3 regions of the Streptomyces sp. NPDC005566 genome follow, and region 2 is predicted to be linked to each of the others. Evidence: riboswitches for the same ligand, from Rfam matches in the RefSeq annotation. Region 2 holds a riboswitch; each other region holds the start of a gene.
The links. A riboswitch is a leader RNA that binds a small molecule or an ion and turns the genes downstream of it on or off. The one in region 2 is predicted to bind cyclic di-AMP.
Positions count from the first base shown of each region.

Region 1: another riboswitch for cyclic di-AMP. It lies ahead of ABZS61_RS27975 (NlpC/P60 family protein); the one in region 2 lies ahead of ABZS61_RS17465 (LysM peptidoglycan-binding domain-containing M23 family metallopeptidase).
Region 3: another riboswitch for cyclic di-AMP. It lies ahead of ABZS61_RS22005 (M23 family metallopeptidase); the one in region 2 lies ahead of ABZS61_RS17465 (LysM peptidoglycan-binding domain-containing M23 family metallopeptidase).

Region 1 covers NZ_JBEXDB010000019.1:149,998-155,041, forward strand. Annotated here, with positions in the region: gene ABZS61_RS27965 (NlpC/P60 family protein) at 1-582, opposite strand, end outside; gene ABZS61_RS27970 (hypothetical protein) at 936-1,289, shown strand; gene ABZS61_RS27975 (NlpC/P60 family protein) at 1,384-2,535, opposite strand; cyclic di-AMP (ydaO/yuaA leader) riboswitch at 2,534-2,694, opposite strand; gene pcrA (DNA helicase PcrA) at 2,952-5,044, shown strand, end outside.
Region 2 covers NZ_JBEXDB010000010.1:3,757-8,800, forward strand. Annotated here, with positions in the region: gene ABZS61_RS17445 (aspartate aminotransferase family protein) at 1-136, shown strand, start outside; gene ABZS61_RS17450 (XRE family transcriptional regulator) at 196-840, shown strand; gene ABZS61_RS17455 (DUF6126 family protein) at 909-1,082, shown strand; gene ABZS61_RS17460 (tyrosine-protein phosphatase) at 1,092-1,904, opposite strand; cyclic di-AMP (ydaO/yuaA leader) riboswitch at 2,324-2,482, shown strand; gene ABZS61_RS17465 (LysM peptidoglycan-binding domain-containing M23 family metallopeptidase) at 2,486-3,427, shown strand; gene ABZS61_RS17470 (SGNH/GDSL hydrolase family protein) at 3,597-4,424, shown strand; partial or broken gene ABZS61_RS17475 (radical SAM protein) at 4,506-4,658, opposite strand; gene ABZS61_RS17480 (TetR/AcrR family transcriptional regulator) at 4,680-5,044, opposite strand, start outside.
Region 3 covers NZ_JBEXDB010000013.1:226,582-231,625, forward strand. Annotated here, with positions in the region: gene ABZS61_RS22000 (PP2C family protein-serine/threonine phosphatase) at 1-1,148, shown strand, start outside; cyclic di-AMP (ydaO/yuaA leader) riboswitch at 1,383-1,535, shown strand; gene ABZS61_RS22005 (M23 family metallopeptidase) at 1,547-2,584, shown strand; gene ABZS61_RS22010 (aldo/keto reductase) at 2,883-3,827, shown strand; gene ABZS61_RS22015 (PrsW family intramembrane metalloprotease) at 3,840-5,044, opposite strand, start outside.

The sequences.
Region 1 (5,044 bases), on a different contig from region 2:
CTTGGTGCGGACCGCGCTCCGGTGCTTCTTCAGCTCGGCCTGGCGGTCCGCCAGCGCGGCGAGCTCCTCGTCGGCCCGGGCACGGAGCTGGGCGACCTCGTTGAGCTGCCTGCGGACGCCGTTGACCGCGCCGGCCTGCCGGTCCCCGGCCCGATCCAGGTAGGAGGCGCGCTCCAGGTACTGGTCGGGGTCGGAGGAGAGCGCAAGCTGGACGGCGGGGTCGAGGCCGCCGCTGCGGTACTGCGCGGCGGCGAACGAGCCGAGGGCGTTGCGCGCGGCGTTGAGGCGCTCCGTCCGGCGGGCGGCCTCGTCGCGCAGGGCGTCCAGGGACTTGGTGGTCGCGGTCGCCTTCTCCTTCGCGCCGTTGTACTGCTCGGTGGCGACCTCGGCGTCGTGGTAGAGCCGGTCGACCTTGGACTTCACCTGGGCCGGGGTGAGCTGGGGCTCGGCCTGGGCGGCGCCCTCGAAGGCGGTCGCGGTAGCCGCTCCGGCCAGGGCCAGGGTGGCTGCGGTGCGGGCAGCAGGCCCGGTGAACGGACGCTGCTTGGGCTTGCGGTGAGCGGCTTTGCGTTGGGCGGCCACGGGGGCGCGGGTCCTTCCGTTCGACTGCCCGTCGGGGGGTACCGGCGGGCCCGCCGGTACCGGTGCCGGGCCACCACAGGGGGAGTGGCCCGCCACCGGAACCTGGCGGGGTGACCGGGGTGCCGCCCGGTACGGGAGCGGCGGTGAAGATTCGGTCACCTGGGAGGGACGCTAAACCCGAGGCACGGGGAAGAGTCGTAATGACAGCTATTGCCCCTATGTGACGTTTCGATCAACGCAAATGACCGGAAATACCAGCTGTAGTCGGGCAATTCGCACGGGTCGAGAGCGAACTCATAGGGAATTAGTACCTAGCTGAAGACTGGTGATATGGACGCGGCTACGCTGCGGCCATGGACGTACTCATCAATGTCTTCGTCGCCCTGCACATCATCGGAATCGCCTCCCTGCTGGGTGGGTTCCTCACTCAGATGAAGGCCATGGGGGAGGGTGCCGCGCGGTTCGGACCCGCCATGCTGCACGGTGCGCTGATGATGCTCGTCACGGGTTTTGCCCTGGTCGGGTTCAATCGGCTCGACGACCAGCCGGTGAACAACGTCAAGATCGGCATCAAGCTGCTGATCCTGGTCGTGATCCTGGCGCTCGTCTACGTGAAGCGGGACGAGGAGAAGGTCGACAAGGGCGCCTTCATGGCCGTCGGCGGGCTGACGGCCGCCAACATCTTCATCGCCACAGTCTGGACCTGACCGGGCAGCCCTACGGGCCCGGTGTCCGCCGGGCCCGTAGGCAGTTCCGTCAGTGCGCTCAGTGCGCTCAGTGCGCTCAGTGGGCTCCGCGTTGTTATGCCGGGCGCACGCTGCCGTAGATCGGCATGTAGTAGATCGACTCCTCGCGCACGTTCGCGCCCGGCTTCGGCGCGTGGATCATCATTCCGTCGCCCTTGTAGATGCCGACGTGGCTGATGTCGTCGTAGAAGAAGACCAGGTCCCCCGGCTTCAGATCCGCGGTGGCCACCCGGGTGCCCACCTCGACCTGGTCCCAGGTGGTGCGGGGCAGGTCGACGCCCGCCGCCTTCCACGCGGCCTGCGTCAGCCCGGAGCAGTCGTACGAGGACGGGCCCGTCGCCCCCCAGACGTACGGCTTGCCGATCTGGTCCCGTGCGAAGGCCAGGACCTTGTCCGCCTTCGACGCGTAGCTGCTGTCGGAGCCCGTGCCGGTGCCGGTGTCCGCCTCCCCCTTCGAGGCCTCCTCCGCGGCTGCCTTGTCCGCCTCCGCCTTCGCGGCGGCGGCCTGCCGGCGCGCGAGGTCCTCCGCCTTGCGCTTGGCCTCCGCCTCCTTCTTGCGCTCCAGCTCCGCGAGCCGCGCCTTCTCCTCGGCGGTCAGCTCCGACAGCAGCGTGCGCGCCTCGGCCAGCTTGTTCTGCACCTGCTGCTTGCTGGTGCGCAGCGTGGTCTGCGACTCGGTGAGCGTCTGCAGGCTCTTCGTCGCCTCGACCCGCTTGGTCGCCGCCTCGCTCTGCTGCGTACGGAAATCGGCGACCGCCTTCTGCTGCTGGCTGGTCATCCGGGCCATCAGCTGGTCCTGGTCGAAGTACGACTGCGGGTCGTCCGCGAGGAAGAACGTGGCCGTGGGGGCTATCGCTCCGCTGCGGTACTGCGCGGCCGCGTAGTTGCCCAGTTCCCGGCGCGTCTCGTTCAGCTTGTCGGCGCGCTTGGCCGCGGCCTCGAGGAGTGCGTCGACCTTGGAGCGCTGCTGGGTGGAGGCCGCCTTCGCCTTGTTGTACTGCTGGGTCGCCGTTCCCGCCTGGCGGTAGAGGTCGTCCACCTTCTTCTGTACTTCCTCGATGCTGGGCTTGGGCTCCGCCGGGGCGGCCGTCGCGCTCTGCGTGGAGAGCAGGGTGACGGACGCGAGCGCCGCCGTCGTGAGACCGACGGCGGGGGAGCTGGTGCGCACACGGGTGCGCGGTTTGCGATGCGACGCCAAGGCCGGCATCTCCTTCCGTGGACCGCCTACCGGGTTAGCTGTCGGGTTCGGGCGGAACGGAAGGCTGCCCTACGGTCCAGCGGGACGGACCGATTCACCCCGGTGCTGCGTGTGGGTCCCCGGTTCCGGACTCCCCTGCGGGAGTGACGGATTCAGCGAGGGTGCCCGCGTGGCGTGGTTCGCCTCAAGGGGGTAACGGTCACCCGTCGGAGCACGCTAGCCAACCCGTGGCGTCCCTGTGAAGGTTGATGGCCGATATGCCCGATACATTTCCGTGACCTTTCTGGATTGAGCTGTCCCGCAGCGGGAACAGTCGCCGAATCCCTACGCACTGTGGGCAATCCGTCTCGGTGCGCGCACAGATCTGGCCCTCGTGCGGAATGCGGCCCCAGGGTGTCGGTGCGGCCGCCTAGACTCGTCAGGCGATGAGCAGCCTCTTTGACGACAGTTTCCTGACCGGCCTCCAGCAAGCGGACGAGGGCCCCCCGCCACCCCCCGAGGACCACGCACCCGAAGCGGTGCCGGAGGACCTCTTCGGGGGTGTCTTCGACGGGCCCCCGCCCCCGCGCGAGGCCTATTACCGCGACGGCGCCCCGCGCCCCGTCGTCGACTCCGCCGCGCTGCTCGACGGGCTGAACACCGAGCAGCGCGCCGCCGTCGTGCACGCGGGATCCCCGCTGCTCATCGTCGCCGGGGCAGGCTCGGGCAAGACCCGGGTGCTGACGCACCGGATCGCCCACCTGCTGGCCGAGCGCGGGGTGCACCCGGGCCAGATCCTCGCGATCACCTTCACCAACAAGGCCGCGGGCGAGATGAAGGAGCGCGTCGAGCAGCTCGTCGGACCACGCGCCAACGCCATGTGGGTCATGACCTTCCACAGTGCGTGCGTGCGGATCCTGCGCCGCGAGTCGAAGCGCCTCGGCTTCACCTCGTCGTTCTCGATCTACGACGCCGCCGACTCCAAGCGGCTGATGGCACTGGTCTGCCGCGATCTCGACCTCGACCCGAAGCGCTATCCGCCGAAGTCGTTCACGGCGAAGGTCTCGAACCTCAAGAACGAACTGATCGACGAGGAGACCTTCGCGGGGCAGGCCGCGGACGGCTTCGAGAAGACACTGGCCCAGGCATACGCGCTCTACCAGGCGCGGCTGCGCGAGGCCAACGCCCTGGACTTCGACGACATCATCATGACGACGGTGCACCTGCTCCAGGCGTTCCCCGATGTCGCCGAGCACTACCGCCGCCGCTTCCGGCACGTGATGGTCGACGAGTACCAGGACACCAACCACGCGCAGTACACCCTCGTGCGCGAGCTGGTGGGCCCGGCGGGCGAGGCCGACGCCCCGGGTGAGCTGTGCGTCGTCGGTGACGCGGACCAGTCGATCTACGCCTTCCGCGGCGCGACCATCCGCAACATCCTCCAGTTCGAGGAGGACTACCCGGACGCGAAGACGATCATGCTGGAGCAGAACTACCGCTCCACGCAGACGATCCTGTCCGCGGCCAACGCCGTCATCGAGCGCAACGAGAGCCGCCGCCCCAAGAACCTCTGGACGAACGCGGGCGCCGGTACCCGGATCACCGGTTACGTCGCCGACACCGAGCACGACGAGGCCCAGTTCGTCGCCGACGAGATCGACCGGCTGACGGACGCCGGGGACGCGAAGGCCGGAGACGTCGCCGTCTTCTACCGCACCAACGCCCAGTCCCGTGTCTTCGAAGAGATCTTCATCCGCGTCGGGCTGCCCTACAAGGTCGTCGGCGGAGTGCGCTTCTACGAGCGCAAGGAGGTCAGGGACGTCCTGGCCTACCTGCGGGTCCTCTCCAACCCCGAGGACACCGTCCCCCTGCGCCGCATCCTCAACGTGCCGAAGCGGGGCATCGGCGACCGGGCCGAGGCGATGATCGACGCCCTGTCGATGCGCGAGAAGATCTCCTTCCCGCAGGCGCTGCGCCGCGTCGACGAGGCGTACGGCATGGCGGCCCGCTCGTCCAACGCGGTGAAGCGGTTCAACACGCTGATGGAGGAGCTCCGCACGATCGTGGAGTCCGGCGCAGGACCGGCGGTCGTGCTGGAGGCCGTCATGGAGCGGACCGGCTATCTCGCCGAACTCCAGGCGTCCACCGACCCGCAGGACGAGACCCGTATCGAGAACCTCCAGGAGCTCGCCGCCGTCGCCCTCGAGTTCGAGCAGGAGCGGGCGCAGGACGAGGGCGCGGGCACGCTCGCCGAGTTCCTGGAGAAGGTCGCGCTCGTTGCCGACGCCGACCAGATCCCCGACGAGGACGAGGACGGCTCCGGTGTCGTCACCCTGATGACGCTGCACACCGCCAAGGGCCTCGAATTCCCGGTGGTGTTCCTGACCGGCATGGAGGACGGCGTCTTCCCGCACATGCGCGCGCTGGGACAGGCGAAGGAGCTCGAGGAGGAGCGCCGGCTCGCCTATGTGGGCATCACACGTGCCCGTGAGCGGCTGTACCTGACCAGGGCCTCGATGCGCAGTGCGTGGGGGCAGCC
Region 2 (5,044 bases):
GCTGGTCATCGGTGAGCCCGAGGTGGACCGCTTCGTGGCCGCCTTCACGGCCGTCATGGACGACGCGCACAGCGGGGGCGGGCTGATGTGGGACTTCGGCAGGACCCTGGTCAAGCAGGCCGTCGCCAACCGTTGAGTCTTTGCCTCGGAGGCAAGAAATTTGCCTCTGAGGAAAGGTCCTGGCCCAATGGAGTCATGAATCCTCCTGACGGAGGGGCAGCCGACGAGCTGCCCGGAATCGCCCCGCGCCTGCGCGACCTGCGCCGCAACCGGGGGCTCACCCTTGAGACCGCCGCCCGGCGGGCCGATCTCTCCCCGGCCCACCTCTCCCGGCTCGAGACGGGCCGCAGGCAGCCCTCACTGCCGATGCTGCTCGGACTCGCCCGCATCTACGGTACGACGGTCTCCGAGCTCCTCGGCGAGATACCGCCCGAGCGTGACGCGATCGTCCGCGGCGGCCCGTTCGCAGGCGCTTTCGATGGCTCCTCGGGCGCTGCCCCGGGGGGTGCCGAGGCCGACGGCTGGCTCTACCACCAGGCCGGCGGCCCAGGCCGGGCGATGCAGGCGCTGCGCGTCCGGATTCCCTACGGCGCCCAGAGCGACCTCGTGCGTGTTCACCCGGGCGAGGAATGGCTGTACGTCCTCGACGGGCGGCTGCGCGTGAGTCTGGGGGAGACCGTGCACGACCTAGACCCGGGGGACAGCGCGCACTTCGACTCGCTCACCCCGCACCGGATCGCCGCACTCGACCGTGCCGGCGTCGAGCTGCTCTTCGTCCACACCCTGCTGCAGAGCCCCACGGCGGAGCTGTGCCTGGGCGGTGGGACGCGCCTTCGCTGACCTCGCACGCCCCACCCCACCTGCCGCACACCGGTCACCCGGCCCGAGAGCCGGAAGAGAGGACTGCCATGTCTGATTCGGAGCACTACGACCCGCTCACCCCGCGCTCGCCGGTGAACACGGACACGCACGAGCGGAAGATGCCCCGCGGTGTGGTCATCCGGCTCGTCGCCTACCTGGTGGCCGGCCACGTGGTCGCGGCCTTCCTCTTTCTCCTGTTCACCGTGGCGGGCAAGGGCTGACCGCTTGCTCTACGCCTCCTCGACGAGGCGATCGCGCAGCCTCGCGCGAGTCTCGGGCGCGAGCTTCAGCCCCTCGCTGAGGTAGCGGTCCGTACCGCCCCAGGTCTCCTCGATCGCGGCGAAGGCGGCGGCGAGGTACTCGGAATGCGCACCGAAAAGCGGGTTGAGGAGCTCCATCACCTCGTCCGACATCCCCGCCGACGACGTGTCGCTGCGCCGCACCTTGTAGCGGCGGTGCGCGTCGTTGGACTTGAGGTAGTCGGCCTCGACGGCCTCCTTCTCGACGCCGACGGCCAGGAGCGAGACCGCGATCGACAGGCCGGCCCTGTCCTTGCCCGCCGCGCAGTGCATCAGCGCCGGCACGCTGTCCTCGGCCAGCGCGTGCAGCACCCTGCTGTGCTCCGCGGTGCGGTCCGTGATGATCGACCGGTAGGACGCGATCATGCGGTCCGACCCCCTGCCGTCGGCGAGGATCGAGCGCAGCTGCTGGATGTTGCCGTCGCGCACCAGACGCCAGAACTCGGCGCCGTCGGCCGGGTCGGAGAGCGGAATGCTGATATTCCGGACACCGGGCAGTTCCACGTCGAGGCCGTCGAGCTTGTGGTCGGCGGCGTTGCGGAAGTCGAAGACCGTGTGCAGGCCGAGTCCGGCCAGGAAGGCCGTGTCCGTCTCGGTGGCGTGCGCCAGATGGCCGCTGCGGTAGAGGCGCCCGTAGCGCACCCTGCCGCCGTCCGTGGTCGGCAGGCCGCCCACGTCGCGGAAGTTGCGGACACCGGTCAGCTCGGCGTCTGTCGACGGAACCTCTGGCAGCTGCTGCGTCACAAGGACTCCTGGAGTGTCTGGCGTCGGCGCCGCTCGCCGACGGGGGCACGCCCGCGACGATACGACATGGATTCATCGGGCAATCGTTTCGCCCTTCGATGGCCCCGGCCGGGGCGGCCGACGGTCCGCGGCCATGACATGTCCGTATTGGTGTATTTAGCAGAACATGCCCCGCTTACGCGGGAGATGGGATGCGGCAGGTGAGCGGGATCATATCCGTGACGGTGTGTGGCGAAACTGCCCAGAGGTATTCCTTACGCTGCGCGGAAAGCCAAGATCGGTAATCCACGGAGTGTGACCGGAATTCGGAATCGCAATTGAACCGGTCATTCCGGTACGCAACCGGTGGCTTGTTCCCGGCGTCCTGACTCGCTTACGGTCACCGTCAATCCGGACGGAACGCCTAATCCTGCCGCCGCCCGGAATCCGCACCGACTCACGTGTGGCAGGAGCGGGGGAACCAGGTAAGCCGCCGACCGGAGTGATCCGGAACGGCTTGGGGTCAAGACGCGCTCAGCGCGGCCGGGCATCTCCAGTCCGAACCCGACAGCTCACCTCGCAGGCGCCGGAGAGGAATTCCCATGCCCGCAAAGGGTAAGCACCGTCGTACGAAGGCCAGCCCGATCTCCCGTGGCGTCCTCGCCGCAGGGACCGGCGGCGCCGTCCTCGCCCTCCCGCTGATCGGCGCCACCGGCGCGTTCGCCGCGGAGCAGTCCGCACCCGCCGCCAAGCCCGCGGCCGCCAGCGCGGCGCACCACGCGCCGGCCGCCTCCGTGGCGAAGAAGCAGAGCGCCCCCAGGACCTACTCCGTGGTCGCCGGCGACTATCTGGCGAAGATCGCGGCGGACAAGAAGGTCAAGGGCGGCTGGCAGAAGCTGTACAAGGACAACCGCGAGGTCGTCGGCGGCAACCCCAGCCTGATCTTCCCGGGCATGAAGCTGACCCTCGGCGTCAAGGCATCGGGCTCCACCACGGAGTCCGCGCCCTCCAAGGCGGCCCCGTCCAAGGCCGCCCCCTCGAAGGCGAAGCCGGCCCCGAAGGCTGCCGCACCGGCCGAGAAGGCGTCGACGGTCACCAACACCGCCGACTCCACCGGCGCTTCGGAGAGCAGCAGCTCCGGCTACACCACCCCGGTGGCCAACGGCGGCGTCTCCACCCAGTACCGCGTCGCCGGTGCCAGCTGGTCCAGCGGCTACCACACCGGCTCCGACTTCCAGGCCGCCTCCGGCACCAGCGTCCGGTCCATCGGCCCGGGCACCGTGGTCTCCGCGGGCTGGAGCGGTGCGTACGGCAACGAGGTCGTCATCAAGCACGACGACGGCATGTACTCCCAGTACGCCCACCTGTCGTCGCTCGGCGTCTCGGCCGGCCAGACCGTCACCGGCGGCCAGCAGATCGGCCTCTCCGGGTCCACCGGCAACTCCACCGGCCCGCACCTCCACTTCGAGGTCCGCACCGGCCCGAGCTACGGCTCGGACGTCGACCCGATTGCCTACCTGCGCTCGCACGGCGTCTCCATCTGACGCAATCAGGCGGCTCGGTAGTGAGCTCGAGAGGGGCGGTGCGCGGCGGCGCACCGCCCCTCTGCTTATTCCGGCTTTACCAAAACCTGACCGGGTGGTCTTTCTCACCACCCGTCAACCCCATATTACGGTCGCGTAGGTCACATTCGAAGGTGCAGGATATGCGCTTGTGGCAGACGATTCGAGAAACAAACAGCGAGGCACCATCGGGTCGTACGCAGCGATTGGCGACAGCTTCACCGAGGGCGTCGGAGACCCCGGCCCCGACGGGACGCTCGTCGGCTGGGCGGACCGGTTCGCGGTCATTCTGGCGGACCAGCTCCCTCTCCCCGATGCAGCGGCGGGCCCCGCGGCCGGCCCGCACGGGAACTTCCGGTACGCCAATCTCGCCGTACGCGGACGCCTCCTCGACCAGATAGTCGAGGAGCAGGTCCCCCGCGCCAAGCAGCTCGCACCGGATCTGGTGAGCTTCTGCGCGGGCGGCAACGACATCATTCGGCCCGGCACCGACCTGGACGACGTGGCCGAACGCTTCGAGCGCGCGGTAGCCGACCTCACCCGCTCGGTCGGCACCGTCATGATCACCACCGGCTTCGACACCCGCGACGTTCCGGTGCTCCGGCACCTGCGGGGCAAGATCGCCACGTACACCGCCCATGTCCGGTCCATCGCCGACCGCTACGACTGCCCGGTCCTGGACCTGTGGTCGCTCCGGTCCGTGCAGGACAGGCGGGCCTGGGACAACGACCGGCTGCACCTCTCGGCGGAGGGGCACACCCGGGTCGCGCTGCGCGCCGCTCAGGTCCTCGGCCTCGACGTGCCGGCCGACCCCGACCAGGTGTGGCCTCCGCAGATACAGCGCGGGGCGTTCGAGGTGCGCCGCGACGACATCCAGTGGGCCCGCGAGTACCTCGTCCCGTGGATCGGCCGGCGCCTGCGCGGTGAGTCCTCCGGTGACCACGTCGAGGCCAAACGCCCCGACCTGCTCCCCCTCTGAGCACCACTGAGCGCACTGATCACACGCGTTCTCGGCGCGTGCGCTCAGTGCGCTCAGTGCGCTCAGTGGTGCTCAGTGCGCTCAGTGAGGTCGGCGAGTGATGACGGGGAGGGAGCGCCGCGGGACCGCCCCACGCAGCGCATCCGCCGTCGGTACCCGTACCGGGTCGGCGGGTGTCCGCTCCAGCACGCCGCCCGCGAAGACGTCGTGCGACGGCAGCGTCTCCAGATGTACCGCCAACGTCAGGCAACCCTGTCAGGCCGTCAGGACCTCGTGATCGATGCCGAGTTCGCGGGCGAGCGCCTCCTCGGTCCACCGCAGCATGGTGGTCCGGGAGAGCGGACCCGCGTACGACGTCATCTGGACGGCCAGCCCGTCCAGGAGCGCGGTCAGCCGCCAGGCCACCGACATCGGATCGTCGCAGTCGAACTCACCGGCTGCGGCGCCCTCCTCGATGACCTCGGCCAGCTCCGCCTTCCACTGCTGGTCGAGATCGCCGGCCACCTCGCGCAGCACCGGGTCGCGCAGGGAGGCGGCCCAGCCCTCGATCCACAGGCGCCATCCCTTGGCCTGACCGGTCGGCGCGTACCAGCGAACCGCGGCCCTCAGACGCCGGACCG
Region 3 (5,044 bases), on a different contig from region 2:
GGGAGAGGCGGCGCGGCGGAGCTGCTGGAGGTGCCCGCACGCGGCGGTTCGTACGTCTGCTGCCCGCTCTGATGATCGCGGCCGGGCTGGTCTTCGACCTCGCTACGCCGCCCGAGGTCAGTGCCGTCCCCCTGTTCGCGGCGGCCCCGCTGATCGCCGCACCGTTCTTCTCGCTGGCGAGCACGATCCGTACGGCTGTGGCCGCGATCCTGACGGTCCTGGCCATCCGGTTGTACGACGACACCATCTCGGACGTCGCCCCGGTCACCGAGCTGATCACCCTGGTCACCGTTTCCGCGCTCGCCGTCGTCATCAACGGCGTCGTCCGGCGCAGCAACGAGCAGCTGGCCTCCGCCCGGGTCATCGCGGAGACCGCGATGCGCGCGGTGCTCCCGACACCGGAGGACCGGATCGGCGGGCTGCTGGTTGCGGCGCGGTACGAGGCGGCGCAGGCGGACGAGTTCGTCGGCGGTGACCTGTTCGCCGTCGCGGACACCCCGCACGGGGTGCGGCTGGTCGTCGGGGACGTACGGGGCAAGGGGCTGGCCGCCGTGGAGGCGGTGGCCGTGGTGATCGGGGCGTTCCGGGAGGCCGCCGAGCAGGAGCTGTCGCTGGAGGGCGTGGCGCAGCGGCTGGAGCGGGCGCTGGCGCGGGAGGGGACACGGCGCGGCGGGCTCGACTCCATGGAGGGGTTCGTCACCGCCGTGCTCGCCGAGATCCCGGTGGGTTCGGGCAGGCTGCGGATCGTCAACCGCGGCCACCCCGAGCCGATCCTGCTGCACACGGACGGGGCGCTCGAGGTGCTGGCGCCGACCGCGCCCGCGCTGCCGATCGGGATGGACCTGGGGGTGTGGCCGGACCGGTCGGACGAGTGGGAGCTGCCTGCCGGGGCGACGCTCCTGGTGTTCACGGACGGCCTCTCCGAAGCGCGGGACGCGGACGGGGTCTTCTACGACCCGGCGGCCCGGCTGCGCGGCCGGATCTTCCCGGGGCCCGACGAACTGCTCTCGGCGCTCACCGACGACGTGCGGCTCCACACGGGGGGCCATGCCGTGGACGACATGGCGCTGCTCGCGGTCGGCCGGCCCGCCCGGGGGCAGCCGGAGCGGCGGACGACTGTGAAGATCGTGGGGCGAGGCGATGGATGAGCGGTTGCCACGGTGTGTAGTCGAAGGACGCCGCTCCGCATAACATGTGATGCAACGTCAGAAACTGATGCCCCGGCGGGGAATACTCAACTCGCCCGTTTCGGACCGTTAATTCCATGAAAGTCCACGTCAAAGCCGTGAATGATCAACGGGAACAGCTTGGAATCGGGCCCGTGTGTCTATTAACGTTCGATAACGCAGCGCGGTTGTCCCAGTCGTCGCAAGAGGCGGCACCGTGCGCGAGCGCCGAATTCCGCAAGGAAACCGGGGAACCACCTACATGGGGTGAATCGGACACCTGTGTCTCGTGAGAGGCAGAGGGGCCCGTAGGAGACCTTCCTGCTCCGAACCCGTCAGCTAACCCGGTAGGCGAGAAGGAAGGAAAGGAGTGCGCCCACGTGGCGTCCAATCAGCCTGCCCCCGAGGCCCCGTCACCCTTCAGGTCCGACAGCTTCGGTGACGAGGGCAGGACATGGGAGGAATGGAACCCCACCGAGGAGTCCATCCGTCCCGTACGCGGCAGGCACCGCGTAGCCAAGCAGCGTGGCCTCGCCCGTAGCTCCACCGTCCTCGGTGTCGGCGTCATCGCGGCCGTCGGCGCGGGTGGCATGGCCACTGCGCAGAGCAAGCCGCCGGTCTCCATTTCCCTTCCCGATTCCATCGCGGACAATCTCCCCGACGCCAAGTCCCTGCCCGGCGTGAGCGCGTTCATGTCGGACGACTCCGCGGACAACGGCACCGTCGCCACGGCCTCCCCGCTCACCACCGCCGGCATCACGGCCGCCGAGGCCGAGCAGGGCACGAGCAACGCCGGTGAGGCGCTGCGCGCCCGCATCCTCCAGCAGGCCGAGCAGCAGCAGGCCGGAGCCGAGGCCGAGGCCAAGGCCGCGGAGGAGAAGGCGGCAGCCGAGGAGGCGGCCGCCAAGGCCGCGAAGCAGCAGAGCGACGCCGAGGCGAAGGCCGCCGCCGAGAAGAAGGCTGCGGAGATCGCGGCGAAGAAGAAGGCCGAGGCCGAGCGCCTCGCCAAGCTCGCCGCCAGCTACGCCCTCCCGACCTCCTCGTACACGATCACCTCGACCTTCGGCCAGGCCGGTTCGATGTGGTCCTCCGGCTACCACACCGGTCTCGACTTCGCGGCGCCTACGGGCACCCCGATCAAGGCTGTGCACAGCGGCACGGTGAAGTCGGCGGGCTGGTCGGGTTCGTACGGGTACCACACCGTCATCGAGCTGGACGACGGTACGGAGATCTCGTACAGCCACCAGTCCTCGATGGACGTCACCGCCGGCCAGCGGGTCACCACCGGTGAGACCATCGGCCGCGTGGGCGCCACCGGCAATGTGACCGGCCCTCACCTCCACCTGGAGGTCCACACCGCGGACGGCTCGGGCATCGACCCGATGAGCTGGCTGCGCAGCAAGGGCCTCTCCATCTGAGTACTCCCGGTCCGAGGGCTCCGCGGCGCTTCCGCCGAGCCCTCGCCGGTTCTCCGTGCTGCTCGGAGGTGCTTCCGTCGGGCCTTCCCCGGTTCTCCGCCGAGCGTTCGCGCGGGCGGGCGGCTTCCCCGGTTCTCCGCCGAGCGTTCGCGCGGGCGGACGGGTCAGCTGAACCCCGGCGGACGGCCCACCTGAACTCCGGCGGCCCTGGCGCACCCCCCCGACGTCAGGGCTGCCGGTCTGCCCGTGGTCCGCATCCATCGGAATAGTCGCCTGAGCGGACTGGTTTGTTCCAGGTATGACTTCACTCCGCACACTCGGTTCCTCGAGCCTCCAGGTCTTCCCGCTCGCACTGGGCGGCAACGTCTTCGGCTGGACGGCCGATGAGGACGGGTCCTTCGCCGTCCTGGACGCGTACGCCGCGGCCGGCGGCAACTTCATCGACACGGCCGACTCGTACTCCGCCTGGGCCCCGGGCAACGAAGGCGGCGAGTCGGAGACGCTCGTCGGCAAGTGGCTCGCGTCGCGCTCCAACCGCTCCGACATCGTCGTCGCCACGAAGGTCGGCGCCCACCCCGAGTTCAAGGGGCTCGCCGGCGCGACCATCAAGGGCGCCGCCGAGGCCTCGCTGCGCCGGCTCGGCACCGACCACATCGACCTCTACTACACGCACTTCGACGACGAGACCGTCCCCGTGGAGGAGATCATCACCGCGCTCGACCAGCTGGTGAAGGAGGGCAAGGTGCGTGAGATCGCCGCTTCCAACATCAGCCCCGAGCGGCTCCGGGCCTCCCTGGAGTTCTCCGAGCGCGAGGGCCTCGCCCGCTACGTCGCGCTGCAGCCGCACTACAACCTCGTCTCGCGCGACACCTACGAGGGCGAGCTCCAGGACACGGCGGCGAAGGCGGGCCTCGCCGCCGTCCCGTACTTCGCACTGGCCTCGGGCTTCCTCACCGGCAAGTACCGGCCCGGCACAGCGGTCGACAGCGCGCGGGCCGACGGCGCGGCCAGGCACCTGGAGTCGGAACGCGGCCGCAAGGTGCTCGCGGCGCTCGACAGGGCGGCCCAGGAGCACGACGCGGAGATCGCCACGGTCGCGCTGGCCTGGCTTGCCGCCCGGCCGACCGTCGCCGCGCCGATCGCGTCCGCCCGCACGGTCGGGCAGGTGCCCGCATTGGTGGCGGTGGCAGACCTGCGGCTGACCGACGAGGACCTCGCGGACCTCACCGAAGCATCCGCCTGACACCTCGCCCGGTTACGCGGGGGGTGGCCGGCCGTTCTGCTGGTGACCGTCGTGCAGATACGGGTTGTACCCGCCGTAGTGCCGGTGGGGTGCGGGGAGCTGCTGCGGATACGGGGCGGGCCGCTGCTGGTACGGGTCCGGCTGCGGGAACCTGCGGGGGGACGGAACCGCGGCCGGGCCCATGGACGCCGCGCCGCGCAGGGCCCGGTACCGGCCCGTCGCGTGGGCCGCGTACGTCAGGGCAGGGCCGGCGACCTCCCGGCGCTGCCACAGGTGGTGCAGCAGCTCCTGCTCGCGCTCGGCGAAGTCCGGGCCGGGTGTGTCGCGGCGGGCTCTCCGGCGCAGCACCGCCAGGGAGGTCGCGAACGCCTCGTACTCCGCGACCTCCTGTGCCGCTGCCTTGCCCCGGGCCCGGTCGGAGGTTCCGTGCCAGTGCCGTGCCATGTCGCGGGCCATGCCCCTGGCCCGCATCGAGGCGAGTGCCAGGGGTTCGGCGGGCGTCAGCCAGCCGGCCGCCGCGTAGACGGGCAGCTCGGTGGCCAGGGTGCGCAGTTCGTGTTGGCGCGTCCAGACGGCCAGCCAGGTCACCAGGCCGAAGGCCGGCATCATGAACACCCCGTACACCGCGTAGAAGCCGTACGGGCCGAAGGCCGACGAGCCGTTCCACAGGGCGTGCATCCCCATGGCGAGGAGCAGGCCGAGGACCGGCAGCAGGATCCGGCGCACCCGGTGGCGCCGCCCGGCCACTGCCGCGATCCCGAAGCCGATGCCGGTGAGCACGGTGAACAGGGGGTGCGCGAACGGCGACATGACCACCCGTACGAAGAAGGTCCCTGCCGTCACCGACGCGAGGCCCGTGGTGCCCAGCTGCTGGTCCTCGCCGAAGGCGTTGCCCAGGTAGAGGATGTTCTCGGTGAAGGCGAAGCCGGTCGCGGTGAATCCGCCGACCACGATGCCGTCCACGACGCCGCTGAACTCCCGTCTGCGGAACAGGAATATCAGCAGGACGGCGGCGGCCTTGGCGCTCTCCTCGACGACCGGGGCGATCACCGTGGCCCCCAGGGTGTCGGCGCTCGCCGGGTCGGCGGTGGCCGTGGCGATCCACCGGGTAGCGAACGTGTTCGCGATGATCGCCACCAGCGCGGCGGCGCACGCTCCCCAGGCGAAGGCGAACAGCAGATTGCGCCAGGGGCCCGGCTCGACCCGGTCGAGCCAGC